Variovorax sp. PBL-E5: one gene and its partner. The protein of the gene in region 1 interacts with the protein of each later gene in a pairwise test. Links are inferred from orthologs where the notes say so. Each region holds a gene or a part of one and is shown on either strand. Other genes may lie near its edges.

Evidence for each region.
Region 2: the proteins of tsaE (region 1) and rlmB interact in binary tests that used the Escherichia coli proteins (3 or more experiments, as listed by UniProt). The link is inferred for Variovorax sp. PBL-E5 from one-to-one orthologs.

Annotation. Positions count from the first base shown.
Region 1 is NZ_LR594671.1:3,289,526-3,300,983, forward strand. The notes cover bases 4,681-7,680. They hold tsaE (tRNA (adenosine(37)-N6)-threonylcarbamoyltransferase complex ATPase subunit type 1 TsaE), read left to right. Parts: upstream 4,681-5,931; coding sequence 5,932-6,429; downstream 6,430-7,680. Other genes in these bases: WDLP6_RS15985 (hypothetical protein), read left to right, coding at 4,681-4,895; queG (tRNA epoxyqueuosine(34) reductase QueG), read right to left, coding at 4,882-5,946; WDLP6_RS16000 (N-acetylmuramoyl-L-alanine amidase), read left to right, coding at 6,426-7,680. Outside these bases: WDLP6_RS15960 (MaoC family dehydratase), read right to left, coding at 1-416; WDLP6_RS15965 (Bug family tripartite tricarboxylate transporter substrate binding protein), read right to left, coding at 427-1,407; site-specific tyrosine recombinase XerD, read right to left, coding at 1,472-2,386; WDLP6_RS15975 (tripartite tricarboxylate transporter substrate binding protein BugE), read right to left, coding at 2,454-3,428; WDLP6_RS15980 (AEC family transporter), read left to right, coding at 3,532-4,437; more of WDLP6_RS15985, read left to right, coding at 4,470-4,680; more of WDLP6_RS16000, read left to right, coding at 7,681-7,925; WDLP6_RS16005 (hypothetical protein), read right to left, coding at 7,969-8,325; WDLP6_RS16010 (hypothetical protein), read left to right, coding at 8,564-8,782; WDLP6_RS16015 (glycine zipper domain-containing protein), read left to right, coding at 8,796-9,083; WDLP6_RS16020 (DedA family protein), read right to left, coding at 9,211-9,861; WDLP6_RS16025 (SDR family oxidoreductase), read right to left, coding at 9,890-10,621; WDLP6_RS16030 (dienelactone hydrolase family protein), read left to right, coding at 10,787-11,458. UniProt on the Escherichia coli protein: Required for the formation of a threonylcarbamoyl group on adenosine at position 37 (t(6)A37) in tRNAs that read codons beginning with adenine.
Region 2 is NZ_LR594671.1:2,095,010-2,105,329, forward strand. The notes cover bases 948-3,847. They hold rlmB (23S rRNA (guanosine(2251)-2'-O)-methyltransferase RlmB), read left to right. Parts: upstream 948-1,974; coding sequence 1,975-2,721; downstream 2,722-3,847. Other genes in these bases: WDLP6_RS10255 (arylesterase), read right to left, coding at 948-1,201; WDLP6_RS10260 (ABC transporter ATP-binding protein), read left to right, coding at 1,236-1,967; WDLP6_RS10270 (LysR family transcriptional regulator), read right to left, coding at 2,741-3,628; WDLP6_RS10275 (amidohydrolase family protein), read left to right, coding at 3,698-3,847. In the rest of the region: WDLP6_RS10245 (PLP-dependent transferase), read left to right, coding at 1-194; WDLP6_RS10250 (hypothetical protein), read left to right, coding at 265-468; more of WDLP6_RS10255, read right to left, coding at 563-947; more of WDLP6_RS10275, read left to right, coding at 3,848-4,603; WDLP6_RS10280 (SDR family NAD(P)-dependent oxidoreductase), read left to right, coding at 4,600-5,424; WDLP6_RS10285 (Bug family tripartite tricarboxylate transporter substrate binding protein), read left to right, coding at 5,457-6,443; WDLP6_RS10290 (carboxymuconolactone decarboxylase family protein), read left to right, coding at 6,444-6,962; WDLP6_RS35035 (hypothetical protein), read left to right, coding at 6,965-7,588; WDLP6_RS10300 (hypothetical protein), read right to left, coding at 7,585-7,848; WDLP6_RS10305 (DUF3237 domain-containing protein), read right to left, coding at 7,950-8,426; WDLP6_RS10310 (aldo/keto reductase), read right to left, coding at 8,430-9,395; WDLP6_RS10315 (chromate transporter), read right to left, coding at 9,420-10,019; WDLP6_RS10320 (chromate transporter), read right to left, coding at 10,016-10,320. UniProt on the Escherichia coli protein: Specifically methylates the ribose of guanosine 2251 in 23S rRNA.

The DNA of each region.
Region 1 (11,458 bases):
TTCAGCGTCTCGCAGCGCATCGTCACCATGCCGCGCTCGGGCCGCGAGCGCGAGGGGACGACCTCGATCACCTCGGACTCGACATGCAGCACGTCGCCCGGCCGCGTCGGCTTGGGCCAATGGATCTCGCCGCCCGAGCCGATGATGCCGTCGGCCAGCGGCAGGCCGCTGGTGACCAGCAGCCGCATCGTGATCGCCGCGGTATGCCAGCCGCTCGCCGCGAGGCCCTGGAAAAAGGTGCGCTGGGCGGCCTCCGCATCGAGGTGGAAGGGCTGCGGATCGAAGCGTGTCGCGAACTCGATGATCTGCTTGGCATCGAGCGCATGTTCGCCGCTCGTGAAGCGATCGCCGGGCGACAGGTCCTCGAGATAGAGCTGCTGTTTCTTCGCCGTGCCGGCGCCGGGGGTCTCGTCCATGCGGGTCTCCTCAATCTGCCTTGATGCCTGCGCTGCGCACGATGCGGCCGTTGCTTTCGTACTCCGCCGCGATCTCGTCGGCGAAGGCCTCCGCGCTGCCGCCGGTCGGCACGTTGTCCGCCGCCATCAGCTTGGCACGCAGATCGGGCGAGTCCAGCGCCCTGTTGATCTCGGCGTTGTACTTCTCGATCAGGATCGACGGCATCGCGGCCGGCGCGAACACGCCGAACAGCGAGGTCAGGTTGGCCGCGGGAAAGCCCAGCTCGGCCAGCGTCGGCACCTTCGGCAGGCTGCCGAGCCGCTTCGGTGCGCCGACGGCGAGCGGCCGCAGCCTGCCGGCCTTGATTTGCGGCGTGAGGCTCGGGCCGGCGTTGATCGACAGGATCTCGAACTGGCCGCCGAGCGCGTCGTTCATCTGCTGCGCGCCGCCCTTGTAGGGCACATGCGTGATGTTCACGTTCGCCGCCGCACGCAGCTGTTCGAGCACGATGTGGCCGAGCGAAGCCTGGCCCGAGGTGGCCCAGCGCACCGCGCCGGGCCGCGCCCGCGCGTCCTCGAGCAGCGAAGCGAAGTCGCGCGTGCCGGTGGCGGACGTCGCCAGCAGCAGCACGGGCGAATACATGACGCTGGCGACCGGCGCGATGCCCTTCAGCGGATCGAAGGGCGACTTCGCGAGGTGCGGGTTCAGCACCAGCGGGCTGACCGCGGAGAAGCCGAGCGTGCCGCCGTCCGGCGGCGCCTTGGCGACGGCGTCCATGCCGATGGTGCCGCTCGCACCCGCCCGGTTCTCGACCACCACCGCGGTACCGAGCTGCGCGCCGAGCTTGTCGGCCAGCGCGCGCGCCACCACGTCGGCGACGCCGCCGGCCGGATAGCCGACGATGAGATGAATGGTCTTAGGGATGACCTGCGCCTGCGCCGCGGGCATCAGGCTGCACAGTGCGAGACCGAGCGCCGCAGCGAGCGCGCGACGGCAGGAATTCAAGGGCATCGAAGGTTCTCCACGGACAGGCTGGAACGCTGGTTCATTCGATTCTCCCGCAATGGCGATGACCTCAGCCGCGCGGGTGATGCTTGGCATGCATCTGCTTGAGCCGCTCGCGCGCGACATGGGTGTAGATCGTGGTGGTCGAGATGTCGGCATGCCCGAGCAGCAATTGCACCGCGCGCAGGTCGGCGCCATGGTTGAGCAGGTGCGTGGCGAAGGCATGGCGCAGCGTGTGCGGCGACAGCGGCACCTCGATGCCCGCGGCCCGCGCCTGCTTCTTGACGATGACCCAGAACATCACGCGCGTCATGCCCGCGCCGCGCGCGGTGACGAACAGGTCGGCGGTCTGCTGGCCGCCGAGGATGGCCGGCCGCGCGTCGTGCATGTAGCGCTCGATCCAGCGGCGCGCCTCGCCGCCGAAGGGCACGAGGCGCTCCTTGCTGCCCTTGCCGAGCACGCGCAGCACGCCGTCGTTCAGGCTCATCTCGAAGACCTTGAGCGCCACCAGCTCGCTCACGCGCAGGCCGCTTGCATACATCAGCTCGAGCATCGCGCGATCGCGCAGGCCCAGCGGCGTATCGACATCGGGCGCGGCCAGCAGGTCGTCGACGTGCTGCTCCGACAGCGTCTTGATGGCGCGCGGCATCTGCCGCGCCGGCGCGAGCCGCAGGCTGGGATCGGCCGCGATCCGGTGCTCGCGCAAGGCCCAGCGGAAATAGCGCTTGAAGACCGTAAGCCGCCGGTTGGCCGAGGTCGCCTTGCCCTTGTCCGACAGCCGCTGGCCCATGTAGGCCTGCAGGTCGCTTTCCAGCGCGGCGTTCAGCGCGCGGCTGCGCTCGGCCTGCATCCAGCGTGCGAACAGGGCCAGGTCGCGCCGGTAGGCGGCCAGCGTGTTCTTCGACAGGCCGTCCTCGAGCCAGAGCGCATCGATGAAGTCGTCGATCTCGGGGGCGGTGTCGGGCGTGGCGGTGTCCGCGGTCATGCGCTGCAAGATAACAAAAAGAAAAGCCGCCCGTCGACCGGGCGGCTTGCATCGGACGCGACGCGCCTCAGTCGATCGTGAGCTTCTGCTTGACGACCACCTGCTTGTAGATCGCGAACTCGGCCTTGATCTGCGCGGCGAACTCCTCCGGCGTGTTGGCCACCACGAGCGAGCCGGTGTCCTCGATGCGCTTGCGCACCGCGGGATCCTCGACCGATTTCTTGACGCCGGCGTAGATCTTGTCCACCACTTCCTTCGGCAGGCCCTTGGGGCCGAGGATGCCGTAGTAGGCCATGCGGTTGACCGGCTCCAGGCCGACTTCCTTGAAGGTCGGCACGTTGGGCAGCGCGGCCAGGCGCTGCGGTGCCGCCACCACGATCGGTATCAGCTGGCCGCTCTTGATGAAGGGCAGGGTCGACGGAATGTTGTCGAACATGATCGGCACCTGGCCGCCGACGACGTCGTTCAGCGCCGGGCCGGCGCCGCGGTAGGGAATGTGCAGCACGTAGGTGTTGGTGAGGCTCTTGTAGAGCTCCATCAGCAGATGGCCGATGCCGCCGGTGCCCGACGATGCGTAAGAGTATTTGCCCGGGTTCTTCTTGAGCTCGGCAACGAACTCGGCATAGTTCTTGGCCGGGAAGTGCGGGTTGACCGCGATGATGTTGGGCGTGGCCGCGATGTTGGTGATCGGCGTGAAGTCGGTGATCGGGTTGTACGGCGTCTTCGGATTGATGGCCGGATTGGCCGCCGTGCTCGACACCGTGGCGATGCCGAGCTTGTAGCCGTCCGGCGCGGCGCGCGCGGTCTCGGCCGCACCCACGATGCCGCCGCCGCCGGCGCGGTTGACGACGATCACGCTCTGGCCCAGCGCCTTGGCGAGCGGCTCGGAGATCACGCGCGCCACGATGTCGGTGGTGCCGCCGGGTGCGAAGGGCACCTGCAGCTCGATCGGCTTGGTGGGATAGCCTTGCGCCCAACTCGGTCCCGCGACGGCGGCCAGTGCGGTCATACAGGCGAAAGCATTCCATTGGCGACGTCGCATCGAGAGGTTCCTTGAACGAACAAAAGCCTCGGATGCTACCGGCTCTGCTCTCCATCCCACCTCGTGGATAACCCACGGTCGGTGCCGCAGCTATCCTCGACCGGTGAACTATGCGCAGTTGCTCTTTCCCGATTTTTCGCTGATCGCCTGCGGCTGGCTGCTGTGCCGCTACACCGCGCTCGACCGCCGGGTATGGGACCAGGTCGAGAGCCTGGTCTACTATTTTCTTTTTCCGGTGCTGCTGTTCCAGTCGATCGTTCGCAGCCCGTTCGACTTCGGCGCCGCCTCGCACCTGCTGGGCGCGGGCCTGGGGGTCGGGCTCTCGGGCATCGCGCTCGCCTACGCGCTGCCGTTCGTTCCGCTGCTCGCCGCCTACATCGACCGCCGCGACCACGCCTCCAGCGCGCAGGTCGCCTTTCGCTTTAACTCCTTCATCTGCCTGGCGCTGTCGGAGCGGCTGGCCGGGGCCGACGGCCTGCTGTCGATCGCGGTGCTGATCGGCGTCTGCGTGCCGCTGTTCAACGTCGCCGCGGTCTGGCCCATGGTGCGGCATGCGCGCAGCGGATTGCTGCGCCAGCTGGTGCGCAATCCGCTGATCATCGCCACGGTGAGCGGGCTGATCGCCAATCTGCTGGGCCTGCGCGTGCCGTTCTGGCTCGAACCGACGCTCACGCGCATCGGCGCCGCATCGCTCGCGCTCGGCCTGATGGCCGCCGGCGCCGGCATGCAGTTCGCAACGCTGGCGCGCGGCAAGGTGCTGGCGGTGTCGGTGCTCGCCATCCGGCATCTCGCGCTGCCGCTGATCGGCTGGGGCCTCTCGCGCGCGCTGGCGCTGGGCCCCGCGCAATCGGCGGTGCTGATGGTCTTCTCGGCCGTGCCGACCGCTTCCAGCGCCTACGTGCTGGCAGCGCGCATGGGCTACAACGGGCCGTTCGTGGCGGGGCTGGTGACGCTGTCGACGGCACTCGGCGTGGCCAGCCTGCCCTTCGCCCTGGCGCTTTCACGCTAGACGACCCTCGTCGAGCCGCTACCATCGAGTCGATGCGCTACCTACCGGCCCTCGTCGTCGCAGCGTTGTTCGGGGCGACCGCCCAGGCGCAGGACTACACGCGCTACCAGGGCGCCTGGAAAGGCCCTTTCCTGTTTTCCGTCGTGCAGCCCGACATCGGTGTGCAGGGCGCGCCCGCGGTGCATCCCGGCGCGATCCAGATCGATCCCGACGGCACGGTGCGCGGCAGCGTGCCCGAGGCCGCCTGCACGATGGCCGGCTCCAGCACCGACTTCGTCTCGCCCGCGAATGCCTCGCTCGACCTCACGCTCAGCGGCTGCAGCGACACGCGCTTCAACGGCCACTTCAGCGGCCGGCTGATCAACAACCCGATCCTCAAGTACGGTTCGCTGCGGCTGAGCTCGATGCACTCGCTCGATGCGGGCACGGCGCAGCTGTCGGCGATCATTCACCACTGAGCGCCCATTCGACGTGCTCGCGCACCAGCGCGCTCGGGTCTTCCGTGCGCGCGGCCAGCGCCGCACGTGCGCCCTCGTCCCCCGCGCGCAATGCATTGCCCAATGCGACCGCCACGTTGCGCAGCCAGCGCTCGTGGCCGATGCGGCGGATCGGGCTGCCTTCGGCGTAGCGCAGGAAATCGTCCTCGCGCCATGCGAACAGCTCGCCCAATTGCCGGCCGGTGAGGCCCTCGCGCGCATCGAAGTCCGGCAGCGCGCTTTTCTTCGCGAACTTGTTCCATGGGCAGATGAGCTGGCAATCATCGCAGCCGTAGATGCGGTTTCCGATCAACCGCCGCAGTTCGAGCGGGATCGCGCCGGCGTGCTCGATGGTGAGGTACGAGATGCAGCGTCGCGCATCGAGCCGCATCGGCGCGATGATCGCCTGCGTGGGGCAGATGTCGATGCAGGCGCTGCAGCTGCCGCAATGCGGCGAGACCGGCTCGCTCGGCGGCAGCGCCATGTCGACGTAGATCTCGCCGAGGAAGAACATCGAACCCGCATCGCGGTCCAGCACCAGCGTGTGCTTGCCGCGCCAGCCCTGGCCGCTGCGCGATGCGAGCTCGGCCTCGAGCACCGGCGCCGAATCGGTGAAGGCGCGGTGGCCGAAGGGCCCCACCTCCGCGGCGATGCGATCGGCCAGCTTCGACAACCGCGATCGCAGCACCTTGTGGTAGTCGCGGCCGCGCGCATAGAGCGACACGATGCCCTCGCCCGGCCGCGCGAGCCGCTCGAATTCGATCGCCTGCCAATCGTCGGGCGTGGTGCGCGGCAGGTAGTCCATGCGCGCCGTGATGACCGACACGGTGCCGGGTACCAGTTCGGCCGGCCGCGCGCGGCGCGCGCCATGCGCCGCCATGTAGTGCATGTCGCCATGGAAGCCCTGGGCCAGCCACTGCATGAGGCCGTCCTCCGCGCTCGACAGATCGACGCCGGCAACGCCGATTTGGGAGAATCCGAGCTCCCGGGCCAAGGCCTGAATCCGGATCACGAGTTGATGGCTGCCGATCACCCGCCGATTGTAGAAACGCAAGGCGTCACCCGACGCTGGCGCACCGAAGAAGACACCGACACACTCGCACGAGCGCTCGCGCGTTCGAGTGCGCTGCGCGATGCCTTCGTCTCGCTGGAAGGCGAGCTCGGCGCCGGCAAGACCACCTTCGTTCGCCACCTGCTGCGCGCGCTCGGCATCGGCGGGCGCATCAAGAGCCCGACCTACGCGGTGGTGGAACCGCACGAGGCGCCGGACGGCCTCGCCATCTACCATTTCGACTTCTATCGCTTCAGCGATCCGCGCGAATGGGAAGACGCGGGCTTTCGCGACATCTTCGCCGGCCCGGGCCTCAAGCTCGCCGAGTGGCCGCAGAACGTCGCCGGACACCTTCCGCTCGCGGACCTTGCTATTAAAATAGAAGCAATGACAGACGACACCCGCACCGTGACCCTGCAGGCGCACACAGCGCGCGGCAGCCGGTTGCTCGCTGACGCTGCATGAAGGCCCGTGGCCTGAAACGACGCACGCTGCTGCAGGGCGGCAGCATCGCCCTGCTGCTCGGGCTGCACGAGATCGCGCACGGCGCCACCATCATCGCGGTGCGCGTCTGGCCGGCGGCCGACTACACGCGCGTCACCATCGAATCCGACGGCCGGCTCAAGTCGACGCAGCGCGTGGTCGGCAGCCCGCCGCGGCTGGCGGTCGACATCGAAGGCATCGACCTCAACCCCGCGCTGCGCGAGCTGGTCGGCAAGATCAAGCCCGGCGATCCCTACATCAACGGCCTGCGCGTCGGACAGTTCGCGCCGAACGTGGTGCGCATCGTGTTCGACCTCAAGCAGTCGGTGGCACCGCAGGTGTTCTCGCTCGCGCCGGTGGCCGCCTACCGCGACCGGCTGGTGCTGGACCTGTATCCGGAACAGGCCATCGATCCGCTCGAGGCGCTGATCGGCGAACGCCTGCGCGACGCGCCCAGGCCGCAGGAGCGCGAAGGCACGGTGGCCGGCATCGCACCGCGCAACGGCGCAGGGCCTGGCGAAACGCAGGCGCCCTTGCGCGCCGCACCCGACGCGGTGGATCCGCTGGGCGAGCTGATGGCGCAGCAGTCGATGCGCACGACGCCGCCACCCGCTGCCACACTGGGCAACCGCAACGCCGGGCCGGCGCTCACCGCCCCGCCCTCGCTGCCGCCCGTCGTGGGCTCGCTGCCCCTGACGCCGGTACCGCCGGCTGCCAGCGCGCGCGGAAACGGCGCGACACCGAGCCGCACCGACCGCATCATCATCGTCGCGATCGACCCCGGGCATGGCGGAGAGGATCCCGGCGCCACCGGCTCGGCCGGCACGCACGAGAAGGACGTGGTGCTGCAGATCGCGCACCGGCTGCGCGAGCGCATCAACGCCAGCAGCGTCAACGGCAACCCGATGCGCGCCTTCCTCACCCGCGATTCCGACTTCTTCGTGCCGCTCGGCATGCGCGTGCAGAAGGCGCGCCGCGTGCAGGCCGACCTGTTCATCAGCATTCATGCGGATGCCTTCACCACGCCGGCCGCCAGCGGCGCGAGCGTGTTCGCGCTGAGCCGCAGCGGCGCTTCGAGCAGCGCCGCACGCTGGCTGGCCAACAAGGAAAACCAGGCCGACAAGGTCGGCGGCATCAACGTCGGCGCGCACGAGGTGCAGGTGCAGCAGGCGCTGCTCGACATGAGCACCACGGCCCAGATCAACGACAGCCTCAAGCTCGGCGGCGCCATGATCGGCGAGATCCGCAACATCGGCGCGCGCCTGCACAAGGGCGAGGTCGAGCAGGCGGGCTTCGCGGTCCTGAAGGCGCCCGACATCCCGAGCGTGCTCGTCGAGACGGCCTTCATCAGCAACCCCGGCGAAGAAGCCAAGCTGCGCACCACGGCCTACCAGGAAGAACTGGCGGACGCGTTGATGCGCGGCATCCTGCGCTACTTCGCGCAGAACCCGCCGATGGCGCGCAGCCGCCAGCTGTAGCGCGGGCCGCGGCGCAAAGGGCGGGACACCGCCCTCGATCACATTACGGCGAAACCTGCAGCCAACCCGTCGGGCAGAACTGGATCTCGGGGAAAAATCCCATCGGGTTCTGGCAGTACAGATAGAGGGGCTCCCCGCCCACGAAACCCACCGCATTCACGGCGACGGGAAAAGGCACGCCGACGAACACGGCACTGCGCCGGACGAAAAACGGGTGCCGCGCGGGGAAGCCGGCGAATCCATGGAATGGGTGGAATCCGGGGCCTCCATGGAAGCCTCCGGCGTGTCCCTGGAAGCCTCCACCGTGGGCGCCTCCCTGCGCTCCGTTGAAGGCAAAGCTGGTGGTGGGGCCGCCGGCCGCTGCGGCGATCAAGAAGACCAAGGCCAGTAGTTTCTTCATGCAGAACTCCAGCAGTTGGGAAGGAGTCTGTTGGACTTCGGATTCCCCAGCGGGGTTCGCAGTTCGGAACGCCGGCAGGTGTGCTCTCGTCAATCGTCGTTGCGAAATGTGTCGGCCGCGATGCGCAGCGCGCGCACGTTGCCCGGCCCTGCGTGGGCGCCGTCGGGTCTGCCAACTGCGCGCAGCTGAACAGCGGCGCCGGGCGCTGCCAGCGGAAAACTAGACGGTGCGTGCCAGGATGATCAGCACCAGCGTCACGGTGATCGCGCCGCCGATGCGGGTCGCGATCTGCGCGAAGCGTGATGGAGAACCCTTCGATGCGCCAAGGGATATCCCGTACGACGATGGCCAGACCCTTTGTCGCGCAAGCGCCGATCGTGCTTTCGCTCAAGCCGCCGGGGTCGGCTCCTACAGCCGTGCACGGTGGATTGCAGAGAATGGTTTCACCAATCACTGAAAAGGTGGACACCATGAAGACACGTCTCTGGATCTCGGCCCTCGCCTCGACTTTCGTCCTGACCCTGGCCGGCTGTGCCGCAGGGCCCAACCAGCAACTCGGCGCGGCGGGCGGTGCCGTCGGCGGCGCCATTATCGGCAATGCGATCGGCAAGAACACCGCGGCCACCGTGGGCGGCGCGGCCATCGGCGGCCTGATCGGCAACGAGGTGGGCCGCAATGCCGACCAGCGCAACTACTACAACAACAACGGCTATTCGCCCAACAATAGTTACTATCCGAACAACGGCCCGCGCTACTGAACGCGCCGCCGGCAGATTCTCCAAGCTGGGCGCGCTTTCGAGCGCGCCTTTTTTTGCGCCTCGGATGCCGCAGGCGATCACTCGGCGCGAGCGAATTCCTGCGCGAGCGCTCAGGCGCGTGGCAGCTTCAACGCGCCGACGAGGGCGCGCCGCGCGCGCGCCAGGCGCCGAAGATCGCGATCAGCCCCGGAATCAAGATCAGCGCCCAGATGATCTTGTCCAGGTGCTCGCGCACCAGCGGCAGGTTGCCGAAGAAATAGCCCGAGATGCAGATGCCCACCACCCACAGCAACGCGCCAGCGATGTTGAACAGGCTGAACTTCGAGCGGCTCATGTCGGCCACGCCTGCGACAAAGGGCGCGAAGGTGCGGATGAATGGCATGAAGCGCGCCAGCACGATGGTGATGCCGCCATAGCGCTCGTAGAACGCATGCGCCTGGTCGAAGGCGCGGCGGTTGAAGAAGCGCGAACTCTCCCACTGGAAGACCTTGGGCCCGAAGTAGCGGCCGATGCTGAAGTTGCACTGGTCGCCGGCGATCGCGGCCACGATGAGGATCGGCACCGCGATGCCGAAACTCATCAACCCGGCGCCGCACAGCGCGCCGACGATGAACAGCAGCGAGTCGCCCGGCAGGAAGGGCATCACCACCAGCCCGGTCTCGACGAAGACGATCAGGAACAGCAGCGCGTAGACCCAGACGCCATAGGCAATGACGAAGGCTTCGAGGTGTTTGTCGACATGCAGGATGAAGTCGACGAGAAAGTGGATGATGTCCATGGCAGGGATTATCCCTGCCGCGCCTGACTCATCCCGGCAGGTACTTGGCCATCTCGCGTTCGATGCCCTTCGGATCCTGCGCCATCGCGGCATTGATCCAGGCCGCCATGTCACCCAGGTAGACCTCCTCGTCGCCGCGCTCCAGCCCCGCGAGCACCGCCTTCGCGACCTCTGCCGGCGAGGACTTGGGGCCGGCGAAATCGCGGCTCATGTCGGTATCGACCGGACCCGTCATCACGGCCACCACCAGCGTGCCGCGCGCGGCGAGCTCGGCGCGCACGCCCTCGGTCAGGCGCAGGCCCGCGGCCTTGGACGCGCACAGCGAGCCCATGGCCGGCAGCGTCACCTTGGCCAGGATCGACAGCACGTTGACGATCGCGCCCTCGCCCGTGAGCTGCGGCGCGAAGGCGCGACACATCGCGAGCGTGCCGAGGTAGTTGGTGGCGACCTCGGCCTGTGCGTGCTCGAGCGAATCGGCCGCGAGCAGCCCCTTGCTGCGGTTGATGCCGGCGTTGTTGACCAGCAGATTGACGTCGGTGCAGCGCGCCTTGGCGGCCGCGATCTGGTCGCCGCGCGTGATGTCGAGCGTGAGCGTCTCGACTCGGCCCGGATGGGCCTTGGCGAGATCGGCGAGCGCACCGACGTCGCGCGCCGACGCATACACCTTGGGCGCGCCGGCGGCCAGCAGCTGCTGCACGAGTTCACGGCCGAGGCCGCGGTTGGCGCCGGTGACGAGGGCGATGGCGTTCTGGATCTTCATGGTGTCTTCGTGCGATGCATGTCTGTCGAATTCCGCGTGGATCGACGGGCCGTGGCAAGCGGCTTCCACGTCCTCGAAAACTACTTTACGCTTTAACCATCCGAGCGCAAAGTTCTGGCAGCCCGGTGCGCAGGCGATCATCCAACCCATCTCCGGAGATACCCCATGGCAGGTCAATACATCGACATGAAGGCCGGCGACGGCAGTGGCACTTTTCGCGGCTACCTCGCCTTGCCGAGCGCAGGCAGCGGACCGGGCCTGGTGCTGGCGCAAGAGATCTTCGGCATCAACAAGACCATGCGCGACGTGGCCGACTACTACGCCGAGGAAGGCTACGTGGTGCTGGTGCCCGACATCTTCTGGCGCCAGGAGCCCAACGTCGAACTCGGCTACAGCGAAGCCGACTGGCAGCGCGCCTTCGGCTTCTTCCAGGGCTTCGACGAGGCCAGGGGCATGGAGGACATCCAGACCGCGATCACCACGCTGCGCGGCCGCACCGAGGTCAACGGCAAGGTCGGCGTGCTCGGCTTCTGCCTCGGCGGCAAGCTGGCCTATCTCGCGGCCTGCCGCACCGATGCCGATGTCTCGGTGGGCTACTACGGCGTAGGCATCGATGCCGCGCTCGGCGAAGCCGACAAGATCACGAAGCCGCTGGTGCTGCACATCGCCGAGCTCGACAAGTTCTGCCCGCCCGAGGCACGCGACAAGATCGTGAAGACGCTGCAGGGCCGCGACCACGTCACGCTCTACGTCTACCCCGGCATGGATCACGCCTTCGCGCGCGTCGGCGGCGAGCACTATCACAAGCCCTCGGCGCTGATGGCGCACGAGCGCAGC
Region 2 (10,320 bases), 1.2 Mb from region 1 along the record:
GCCTCGAGCTGTTCCGCCTCGGTTATTCGTGGGGCGGCCCGATCAGCCTGGTCGTGCCTTACGACATCGGATTGATGCGTGATGCGACGGTCGCCCGCTGGCCGCACAAGGGCACGCTCGTGCGCTTTTCGGTCGGCCTGGAGGACGTCGAGGACCTGCGCGCCGACCTGGAACAGGCCCTCGCGGCCCTCTGAACCGCGCCGGTTATCGCGTACAGTCGCATCAGTGCAGTCACCCGGACTGCCGCGCCCCCAAGGAGATGCAGTGGCAACACCAAATTACGGCTACGAGAAGCGCCAGAAAGAGCTTGCGAAGAAAAAGAAAAAGGAAGAGAAGCTGAGGGAAAAGGCCAACCGCAAGCTGGGGCCGAGCACCGATGGGCTGGCGCCGGGCGACCCGGAAACCGACGTGGCCTCGCTGGAGCGCGACCCGCCGACCGTGCCGACGGAGCCGACCAAGAACGGTTGAGCCGCCATCCGCGGCACCGGCCGCAACAGACAGCCCGAACAAAGCCGCCCAGGCCATGGCCTGCGGCGGCTTTTTCGTGGCGCCTGCGACCCCGCTATCGGGGCAGCAGCTTGCGCAGCGCCGGCCAGACGTTGTCCAGCAGGCGCGGCTGCGCGGCGGCGATCGGATGGATGCGGTCGGCCTGGAACAGCGTCGCGGCATCGGGCGCATCCGCCACGCCCGCGAGCAGGAAGGGCACCAGCGCGGCCTTGGTGGCGGCGGCCACGTCCGCGAAGATCGCACCGAAGCGGCGCGTGTAGTCGCTGCCGTAGTTGGGCGGCACCTGGATGCCGACGATCAGCACCTGCGCGCCCGCGGCCTGGGCCGTCTTCGTGATCTGCAACAGGTTGTCCTGCGTGCTGGCGAGCGGCAGGCCGCGCAATGCATCGTTGGCGCCGAGTTCGAGCACCAGTTGCGTGGGCTTGTGCTGCGCAAGCAGGCTGGCCAGCCGCGCGCGCCCGCCGGAGGTGGTATCGCCGCTGATGCTGGCGTTGATCACGGTGGCCGCGATCTTCTGCTCCACCAGGCGCTTTTGCAGCAGCGGCACCCAGCCTTCGCCGCGCTTGAGGCCGTATTCGGCCGACAGCGAATCGCCGAGCACCAGGATCACGGACGCCTTGCCGGACGCGCTCGCAGCCAGGGCCGAGGCATCGACCCAAGACCCCGCAATGCCGCCCAGCGCGGCGGTCAAGATAAAGTGGCGTCGATTCACCAAGCGAAACCTTTCAATGTCCTCACTCCGACCCGATGGCCGATCCGAAGCAATTGTTGCCGTCGAGCACGTTTTCAAGTCGGTCACCGACTCTGCCGGCACGCTGGACATTCTGCAGGACATCGATTTCACCCTCGGCACGCGGGAGACTTGCGCCATCGTCGGCGCCTCCGGCTCGGGCAAGAGCACGCTGCTGTCGATCGTCGCCGGGCTCGACACGCCCACGCGCGGCACGGTGAAACTCGCGGGCGAAGACCTGTTCGCGATCGACGAGGACGAGCGTGCCGCGCTGCGCGCGCGCAAGGTCGGCTTCGTGTTCCAGAGCTTCCAGCTGCTCGGCAACCTGAGCGCGCTCGAGAACGTGATGCTGCCGCTCGAGCTGGCCGACCGCAAGGACGCGCGCAAGGCCGCGACCGAGATGCTCGGCCGCGTCGGCCTCGGCCAGCGCCTGGGCCACTACCCCAAGGTGCTCTCGGGCGGCGAGCAGCAGCGCGTGGCGCTGGCCCGCGCCTTTGTCGTGCAGCCGGCGCTGCTGCTTGCCGACGAGCCCACCGGCAGCCTCGACTTCGCCACCGGCGAGCAGGTGATGAAGCTGATGTTCGACCTGAACCGCGAACTCGGCACCACGCTCGTGCTCGTGACGCACGACCGCGGGATTGCCAGCCGCTGCGAGCGCCGCATCACGATCGATGCAGGCCATGTGAGCCTGGACGAACACGCCGGGGCCGTCCAGGCTGCCGCTCGATAATCCAGGCATGTCTTCTCCCAAAGTGATCTTCGGCTTTCATGCCGTGGGCGTGCGCATCAAGACCGCGCCGAAATCGGTGATCGAGGTGCTGTTCGATGCCAGCCGGCGCGATGCGCGCATGCGGCAGTTCGTCGCGCGGGCGCAGGAAGCCGGCGTGCGGCTGGTCGAGGCCGACGGGCTGCGGCTGTCCAAGCTCAGCGGCAGCCATGGGCACCAGGGCGTTGCCGCGCGCGTCGAGCCGGTTGCGCAGACCCATTCGCTCGACGAATTGCTCGAAGGCCTCGAAGCCGCCGGCACGATGCCGCTGCTGCTGGTGCTCGACGGCGTCACCGATCCGCACAACCTCGGCGCCTGCCTGCGCGTGGCCGACGGCGCCGGCGCCCATGCGGTGATCGCACCCAAGGACCATGCGGCCGGCATCAACGCCACGGTCGCCAAGGTTGCGAGCGGCGCGGCCGAGACGGTGCCTTACTTCATGGTGACCAATCTCGCGCGCACGCTGGGCGAACTCAAGGAACGCAGCATCTGGTGCGTGGGCACCAGCGACGACGCACCCGGCACGCTCTACCAGTGCGACCTGAAGCGGCCCCTCGCGCTGGTGCTGGGCGCCGAGGGCGAAGGCATGCGGCAGCTCACGCGCAAGACCTGCGATGCGCTGATCAGCATTCCGATGGCGGGCGCGGTCGAGAGCCTCAATGTCTCGGTGGCGAGCGGCGTGTGCCTGTACGAGGCCATGCGCCAACGCACGGTCTGAGCACCCGGGCGGCGCGGCCTCAGCTGCCGTAGTGTTCGAGCGCCAGCGCGCGCAGCAGCTGCACCGCCAGCCGGCCGGGCCGCGTCGCCGGCCTGGCTTTCGGCACCGCCAGCACCAGCCGGTTGCGGATGGCCGGCGCGTAGATCGCGGCCGCGTGCAGCGGCTGGTCGTAGGTCCACAGCCGCAACGCGCTGTTCGGCAGCACCGTGTGCGAGACGCCGCGCGCCACCAGCGACAGCACGGTCTGCACGGAGTCGACCTCGGCCACGATCGACAACGGCAGGCCGCGCGGCCGCGTGTAGGTCTCGAGCAGCTGCCGCAGTGCGTTCGGGCCGCTGGGCATCACCAGCGGCAGCGCCGCGACGTCGGCCAATCGCATGCGGCGCGGCAGCGCCTTGGGGCCGATCAGCACCAGCGGCTCGCGTGCCAGCGTTTCCTCCTGCACCTGCGGCGAGTGCGGCGGATCGAACAGCATCGCCATGTCCAGCTTGCCGGCCACCAGCCATTCGCGCAGCCGGATGCTGAGGGCTTCGACCACGCTGATCACGGCATCGGGATAGGCTGCGCGAAAGCGCTCGATCAGGTCGGCGGTCAGCACGTGGGCCACGCGCGGCGGCAGGCCGATGGTGATGCGACCGCGCGGACTCGCCTGGCGCTCGCGCATGTCGGCGCGGGCGCGCTCGGCCAGCTCGAAGATGCCGCGCGCATGCGCGAGCAGGGCGTGCCCGGCGTCGGTCGGCTCGGCGCCGCGGCCGGTGCGCACCAGCAGCGCCTGGCCAACTTCCTGCTCGAGCAGCAGCACCTGCCGGCTCAGCGCCGGCTGTGACATGTGGAGCGCCGCTGCGCCGCGGCTGAAACTGCCGGCCGCGGCGACGGCGGCGAAATAGTGCAGGCGGGCGAGGTCCATGGGTCATGCATCTTACGGATAGCTGATATTGGTGAAAAGCAAGGTGACGGCGCGCTTCGCCACCGCACAATGAAGCCAGCCCCTCACCTGCGCCATGACACGCGCCATCGCATGCAGACCACGCTGACTTACAACCGCCATCCCTCGACGCCCTCGCTGCGCCTGCCGCCCGACGCCTGCGATGCGCATGTCCATGTGTTCGGGCCGGCCGCGCGTTTTCCGTTCGCACCCGAGCGCGGCAGCACGCCGGCCGATGCACCCAAGGAGACGCTGTTCGCGCTGCATCGCCAGCTCGGCATCGCGCGTTGCGTGATCGTGCAGTCGCTGGTCCATGGCTTCGACAACCGCGTGGTGGAAGATGCGATCGCGGCCGGCGGCGGCCGCTACCTGGGCGTCGCACTGGTTCCGCTCGGCATCGACGATGCGGAACTGGCGCGGCTCGCGGCCGAGGGCTTTCGCGGCGTGCGCTTCCATTTCATGTCGCGCGGCGGTGGCGCGTCGGGCGTGGAGGATGTCGTCGCCTTCACGCGGCGGCTCGAGCCGCTCGGCATGCACCTTCAGGTGCACTTCGACGGCGTCCTGATCCACGCGCTGGCCGCGCCGCTCGCGCGCAGCGCGGTGCCGGTGGTGATCGACCACATGGCGCGCGTCGACGCATCGCTCGGCCCGGACCATGCCGACTTCGCGGCCCTGCATGCGCTGATGAAGAACCCGCTGTTCCGCGTCAAGGTCAGCGGCGTGGACCGCATCTCCGGCGAGCGCAGCTACGCCGACGGCGTGGCGCTGGCGCGCATCCTGGTGCGCGATTTTCCCGAGCGCTGTTTCTGGGGCACCGACTGGCCGCATCCGAACCATCATCACGTGCCGGACGATGGCGTGCTGGTCGATCGGCTGGCCGACATCGCGCCCGATGCCGCGCTGCGCGAGCAATTGCTGGTGCGCAATCCGCAAGACTTCTACCGCTTCGACCAATGAGTGCGGCGCTGTTTCAGCCCTCCGCGTGCCGGCTCGACGGCAAGGTCGCGCTCGTCACCGGCGCCGGCTCGGTCGGGCCCGGCTGGGGCAATGGCCGTGCGATCGCGGTGCGCTTCGCGCAAGAGGGCGCGCAGGTCTTCGGCGTGGACCGCGACAGCGATCGCCTCGCCGAGACCGTGGCGCGCGTGGCCGAGGCCGGCGGCGTGCTGGCCACTGCGACGTGCGACGTGACGAACAGCGAATCCGTCGCCGCCGTGGTCCAGGCCTGCATCGCACGCTTCGGCCGCATCGACGTGCTGGTCAACAACGTCGGCGGCTCGGCCCGCGGCGGCCCGGTGGAGATGTCCGAGGCGGTGTGGGACGCGCAGGTCGACCACAACCTCAAGAGCGTGTTCCTCAGCTGCAAGCACGTGCTGCCGCACATGGTCGAACAGGGCGGCGGCGCGATCGTCAATCTGGCATCGACTTCCGGCCTGCGCTGGACCGGCGCGGCACAGATCGCCTATGCGTCGACCAAGGCCGCGGTGATCCAGTTCTCGCGCGTGCTGGCGGTGCAGTACGCAGGGCAGGGCATTCGCGTCAACACCGTGGTACCGGGTCAGCTGCACACGCCGATGGTCGAGTCGCGCCTGGCCGGCCAGCGCGCCGGCGGCGACGTCGAGGCATTGCTGGCGCAGCGGCAGGCGCGCATCCCGCTGCCTTTCATGGGCGATGGCCGCGACAGCGCGGCGGCGGCGCTGTTCCTCGCGTCCGACGAGGCGCGCTTCGTGACCGGCACCGAGATCGTGGTCGATGGCGGAATGTCGGTGCGCTGCGACTGAACGCCGAACCAGACAACAACAAGGAGACTTTCATGAACCACCTGGGGCGCCTGCTGCGCCGGATTTCGCTGGGCCATCTGGCCCTCGCGCTCGCCGCCGCGGCCTGCATGCAGTCGGCGTTCGCGCAGGAAAAGATCACGCGCATCGTGGTCGCGTTTCCGCCCGGCGGCCCGGTCGACTTCGTGGCGCGCGCATTGAGCGAGCAGCTCGGCAAGGCGCTCGGCCAGCAGGTGATCGTCGAGAACAAGGCCGGCGCCAACGGCGCGATCGCGGCCGAGTACGTCTCGCGCGCCGCGCCCGATGCCGAGACGCTCTGGCTCACCAGCGTGGGCGCGGTGGCGATCAATCCCTCGCTCTACGACAAGCTGGCCTACGACCCGGCAAAGGATCTCACGCCGGTCTCGCTGGTGGTGCGCAATGTCGAGGTGCTGGTGGTGGGCGCCGATGCGCCTTACGCGACCGGCGCCGAGTTCGTGGCCGCGGCGAAGCGCAGCAAGCAGCCGTTGACGCTGGCTTCGTCCGGAACCGGCAGCGTGCCGCATCTGGCGATGGAGCTGCTGTCGGATGCCACCGGCACGCCGCTCCTGCACGTGCCGTACAAGGGCGCCGCGCCGGCCATCGCCGACGTGATCGCGGGCCACGTGGACGGCTTCTTCGGCGACATCCCGGGCCTCATCGGCCTGATCCGCGGCGGCAAGCTCAAGCCCATCGGCCTGGCCGCCGGCAAGCGCCATCCGCTGTTGCCGGACGTGAAGACCTTCGAGGAGATGGGCATCCATGGCGTCGATTCGGACAATTGGTATGCGCTGTTCGCCGCCAAGGGCACACCGGCGGCCGCGATCGCGCGCATGAACCAGGCGCTGCGCCGAACGCTCGAGACGCCGTCGGTGATGAAGCGGCTGTCGGAGTCCGGCGCCGAGCCCGCGCCCTCGTCGCCGGCGGAACTGGCCGCGCTGCTCGCCAAGGATTCGGCCAAGTGGTCCGCCGTCGTGCGTGCCAAGAACATCAAGGCGGATTGAATGCGCATCGCACCCATCACCCCCGGCAGCCGGCCCGAACTCGCCGCGCAGGAAGCGCGGATCATGGCCGAGCGCGGCCGCATCTCGCCGCTCTACCAGGTGTTGCTGAACAGCCCGCCGGTGGCGCACGGCTGGGAGCAGATGCTGTCGGCGGTGCGCAACCGCAACAGCCTGCCCGCGCATCTGCGCGAGCTGGTCATCCTGCGCGTGGCCGTGCTCAATCGGGCCGACTACGAATTCGATGCGCATGTGCCGCACGCGCTGGCGGCCGGCGTGCCGCAGGCCACTATCGATGACCTGCGGATGCAGCCGCTGCCGGACGCGATCGCGCTGTCGTGCAACGAGCGGCTGGCGCTGGAACTCACCGATGCGATGACGCGCGACATCGAGGTGCCCGATGCGCTGTTCGAGCGCGTGCGTACCGCTTTCGATGCACAGGCGCTGGTCGACCTGACGGCCACTGTCGCGGCCTACAACATGGTGTCGCGCTTCCTGGTGGCGCTGCACATCGGGCATTGAGCATGCCGACGAATGCCGCGCGGGTCCTGCTGCGCATCCGCACGGCGCGCGACGCCGAGGCGCGCATGGATGCCGACTGCCGCGCCTTCTGCGATGCCGCGCCGCTGCGGCTGGAGCGTGTTGCATGCGCTTCGGCATCGGCAATGGCGTATGTTTATCTGCAGCCGATGCAGGAGGTCGCGACCGGCGATCTTCCGGCGTTGGCCGAGGCCTTTGCCCAGCGCTGCGATTGGGCCGGCGAGGTGCTGGCTTCGCGGCTCGAACCGGTGTTCGACGTGGCCGGCGCGTCGGTGGCCGAGCCGGCCGCCTTTCACTACGTCGTCGAGATGGACCCCGAGGCCGGCTGGATGCCTGAGCTCACGCGCTGGTACGACACCGAGCACATGCCGGGCCTGGCGGCCGTGCCGGGCTGCGTCCGTGCACGGCGCTTCCTCAACCAGGGTCATGGGCCGTTGTCGCTGGCTTGCTATGACCTCGTGTCGGAGGAGACCTTGGGCTCGCCGGCCTGGCTCGCGGTGCGCGCGACCGCATGGAGCGACATCGCGCGACCGCATTTCATGAACACGCGCCGCACCATGTTCCGCGTGCCGCCGCACGCGGCCCGGACGGATTCGAGGACAACCTAGAGATTGGCGAATCCAGTGTCGCCGGTATGGTCGCGCGCGGCCCAGTCGCCGATCCAGTCCCGGGCCTTGCGCTCCAGCGCATCGCAGGCGCTCGCGACATCCGGGAAGTGGCCGGACAAGGCGATGCGGCAGCTGTGGACGCCGTCGCGCCACAGGTCGGCATGGCCGGCGAGCTGGCCCTCGCTGGGCTGTGCCGTGAGGCAGATGCGGATTTCCCAGCCTTCGTGCTCGATCCGCTTGACCTCGTCGTCTTCGTCCATCGTTCCTCCAACCATGTTTTTCGATGCCCGACGGTCGCGGCGCGGACATGCTTGGGTCGGATCGTACCGGCAGCCGAATGCCGCCGCCGGAGAAGTGCTACCTACAGCAAGGTGAAGAAGCGCATCACGACCTGCGCGGGACGCCGCACGCCCGCGCCGACGAACATGCGCTCCCCGATCCAGCGCAGCGAGGGCGACGCCGTCTCGAAGCTCGGGCTGCACCGGAAGTAGATCTGTGCCGGGTCCACCGGTTTCCCGCGCAGCAGCGCCGCCATGACCTCGGGGGGTGCCGCGCGCACGGCGCGGTTGTGGACATAGATCAGATCGCCGGCATCGGTCTCGAGGCCATAGCGCGCGTCGAGTTCCGACAGCGTGTCGGATGCGATCAGCTGGAAGTCAGTGCCGCCCGGCAGCACGCGGGCGCGCCATCCGTTCCCGTGCGCCTGGCCGCCCGTGATGGGGACGAGCCGGCGCAGGCCGCGCGCGCTTTGGCTCAACACCTGCGGCGTGCCGACCTCGACCGTCAGGTCGGCGAAATACGCGAGAGCAGGTGCGGCGAGAGGGTCGAGCCCCGGCACGGCTCAGGTCTTTGTCGTCTCGGCGCTCGCCTTGTCGAGCGCCGCGATGGTGTCGGCATCGAGCTGCAGGCGCGTGGCCGCCGTCAGCTCGTCGAGTTGCTTCACCGAAGAAGCACTCGCGATCGGCGCCGTGATGCCCGGCCGGGCGATCTGCCATGCCAGCGCGACCTGGCCCGGCGTCGCGCCGCGCGCGTTGGCGGCGGCATCGAGCGCGCCGAGGATGCGCAGGCCGCGCTCGTTGAGGTACTTCTTCGTCGTGTTGGCGCCGCGCGCGCTCTTTGCGGCATCGGCCTCGGTGCGGTACTTGCCGGTCAGGAAGCCCGCGGCCAGCGCGTAGAAGTTGATGACGCCGACACCGCGCTCCAGGCACAGCGGCCCCAGCGCATCCTCGAACACCGCGCGGTCGTAGAGGTTGTAGAGCGGCTGCAGGCTCTCGTAGCGCGGCAGGCCGGTGCGCTCGGCCAGGTCGAGCGCCTCGGCCAGGCGCGGCGCCGTGTAGTTGGACGCGCCGATCGCGCGCACCTTGCCGGCCTTGATCAGCTCGGCATAGGCGCCGAGCGTGTCTTCGAGCGGCGTGTCGGCATCGTCGGCGTGCGACTGGTAGAGATCGATGTGGTCGGTCTTCAGCCGCCGCAGCGAGGCCTCGACCTCCTCGCGGATGTAGGCCGGCGAGAGTCCCTTGCGGCCGTCGCCCATCGCCATGCCGACCTTGGTCGCGAGCACCACGCGGTTGCGCTTGCCGGTCTGCCGAAGCCATTTGCCGATGATGGTTTCCGATTCGCCGCCGACATGGCCGGGCACCCAGGCCGAGTAGACGTTGGCGGTATCGACGAAGTTGAAGCCGGCATCGAGCCAGGCATCCAGCAGCCGGAAGGAGAGAGCCTCGTCGACGGTCCATCCGAAGACGTTGCCGCCGAAGGCGAGGGGCGAGACTTGCAGGCCGGAACGGCCGAGGGGGCGAAGCTGCATGGTGATGGGGTTCCTCTCGAAAGATCAGACAAAGCCGATGGCGCCGAGCAGCGCGCCCGCGCCCAGCAGCCAGAGCAGATGGAGCCGGGTGCGCCACACGATGAATGCCGCGACGCCGGTGAGCAGCCACAGATGCCAGGCCGGCGCGCCGCCCGCGCGGTTGCCCGTGGCCAGCACCCAGCCGGTCGCGACCAGCAGGCCGACCACGATCGGCGCCATGCCCTGCTTGAAGGCGCGCACGCCGCGCCGGGTGCGGTTGCGATGGGCCCAGCGGGTCGCGATGTAGGTCAGCGTGGTGCTGGGCACCATGATGCCGATCATCGTGACCGCGAGCCCGAACAGGCCCAGCAGCCAGGCCTGCGGGCCGGCGCCGATGCCGCCGGCGGCATTCAGCCCGACGTTCCAGCCCAGGAGCGCCACGAACAGCACGTTGGGTCCGGGCGCGGCCTGCGCGATCGCGATCGAAGACGTGAACTGGGCGTCCGTGAGCCAGCCGTGCTGGCCGACGAGGTAGCGGTTCATGTCGGGCACGGTGGTGATGGCGCCGCTGATCGACAGCAGCGACAGCAGCATGTACTGCGCGAAAAGCGCGAGCCAGTCCTGCCAGTGCATCACGATCGTCATGGGCCGATCCTTCGCCAGGTCCAGAGGCAGGCCGCGCCGCCCAGCACCAGCAGGATCCAGCCGAGCGGAATGCGCACGATCGCAACCGCCGCGAACACCAAGGCCACCAGCGCCAGGCACACGCCGAAGCCGAGCGGGTGCCGGCGCATGGCCGGCACCAGTTTGACGCCGGTGGCCGCAATCAGGCCGCCCGCCACCGCGCCCATGCCGCGCAGGGCACCCGCGACCTGCGCGTTGTCGGCGTAGTGGCTGTAGAGCACGGCGAGCGCCAGGATCACGCACAGGGGCAGCGTCAGCATGC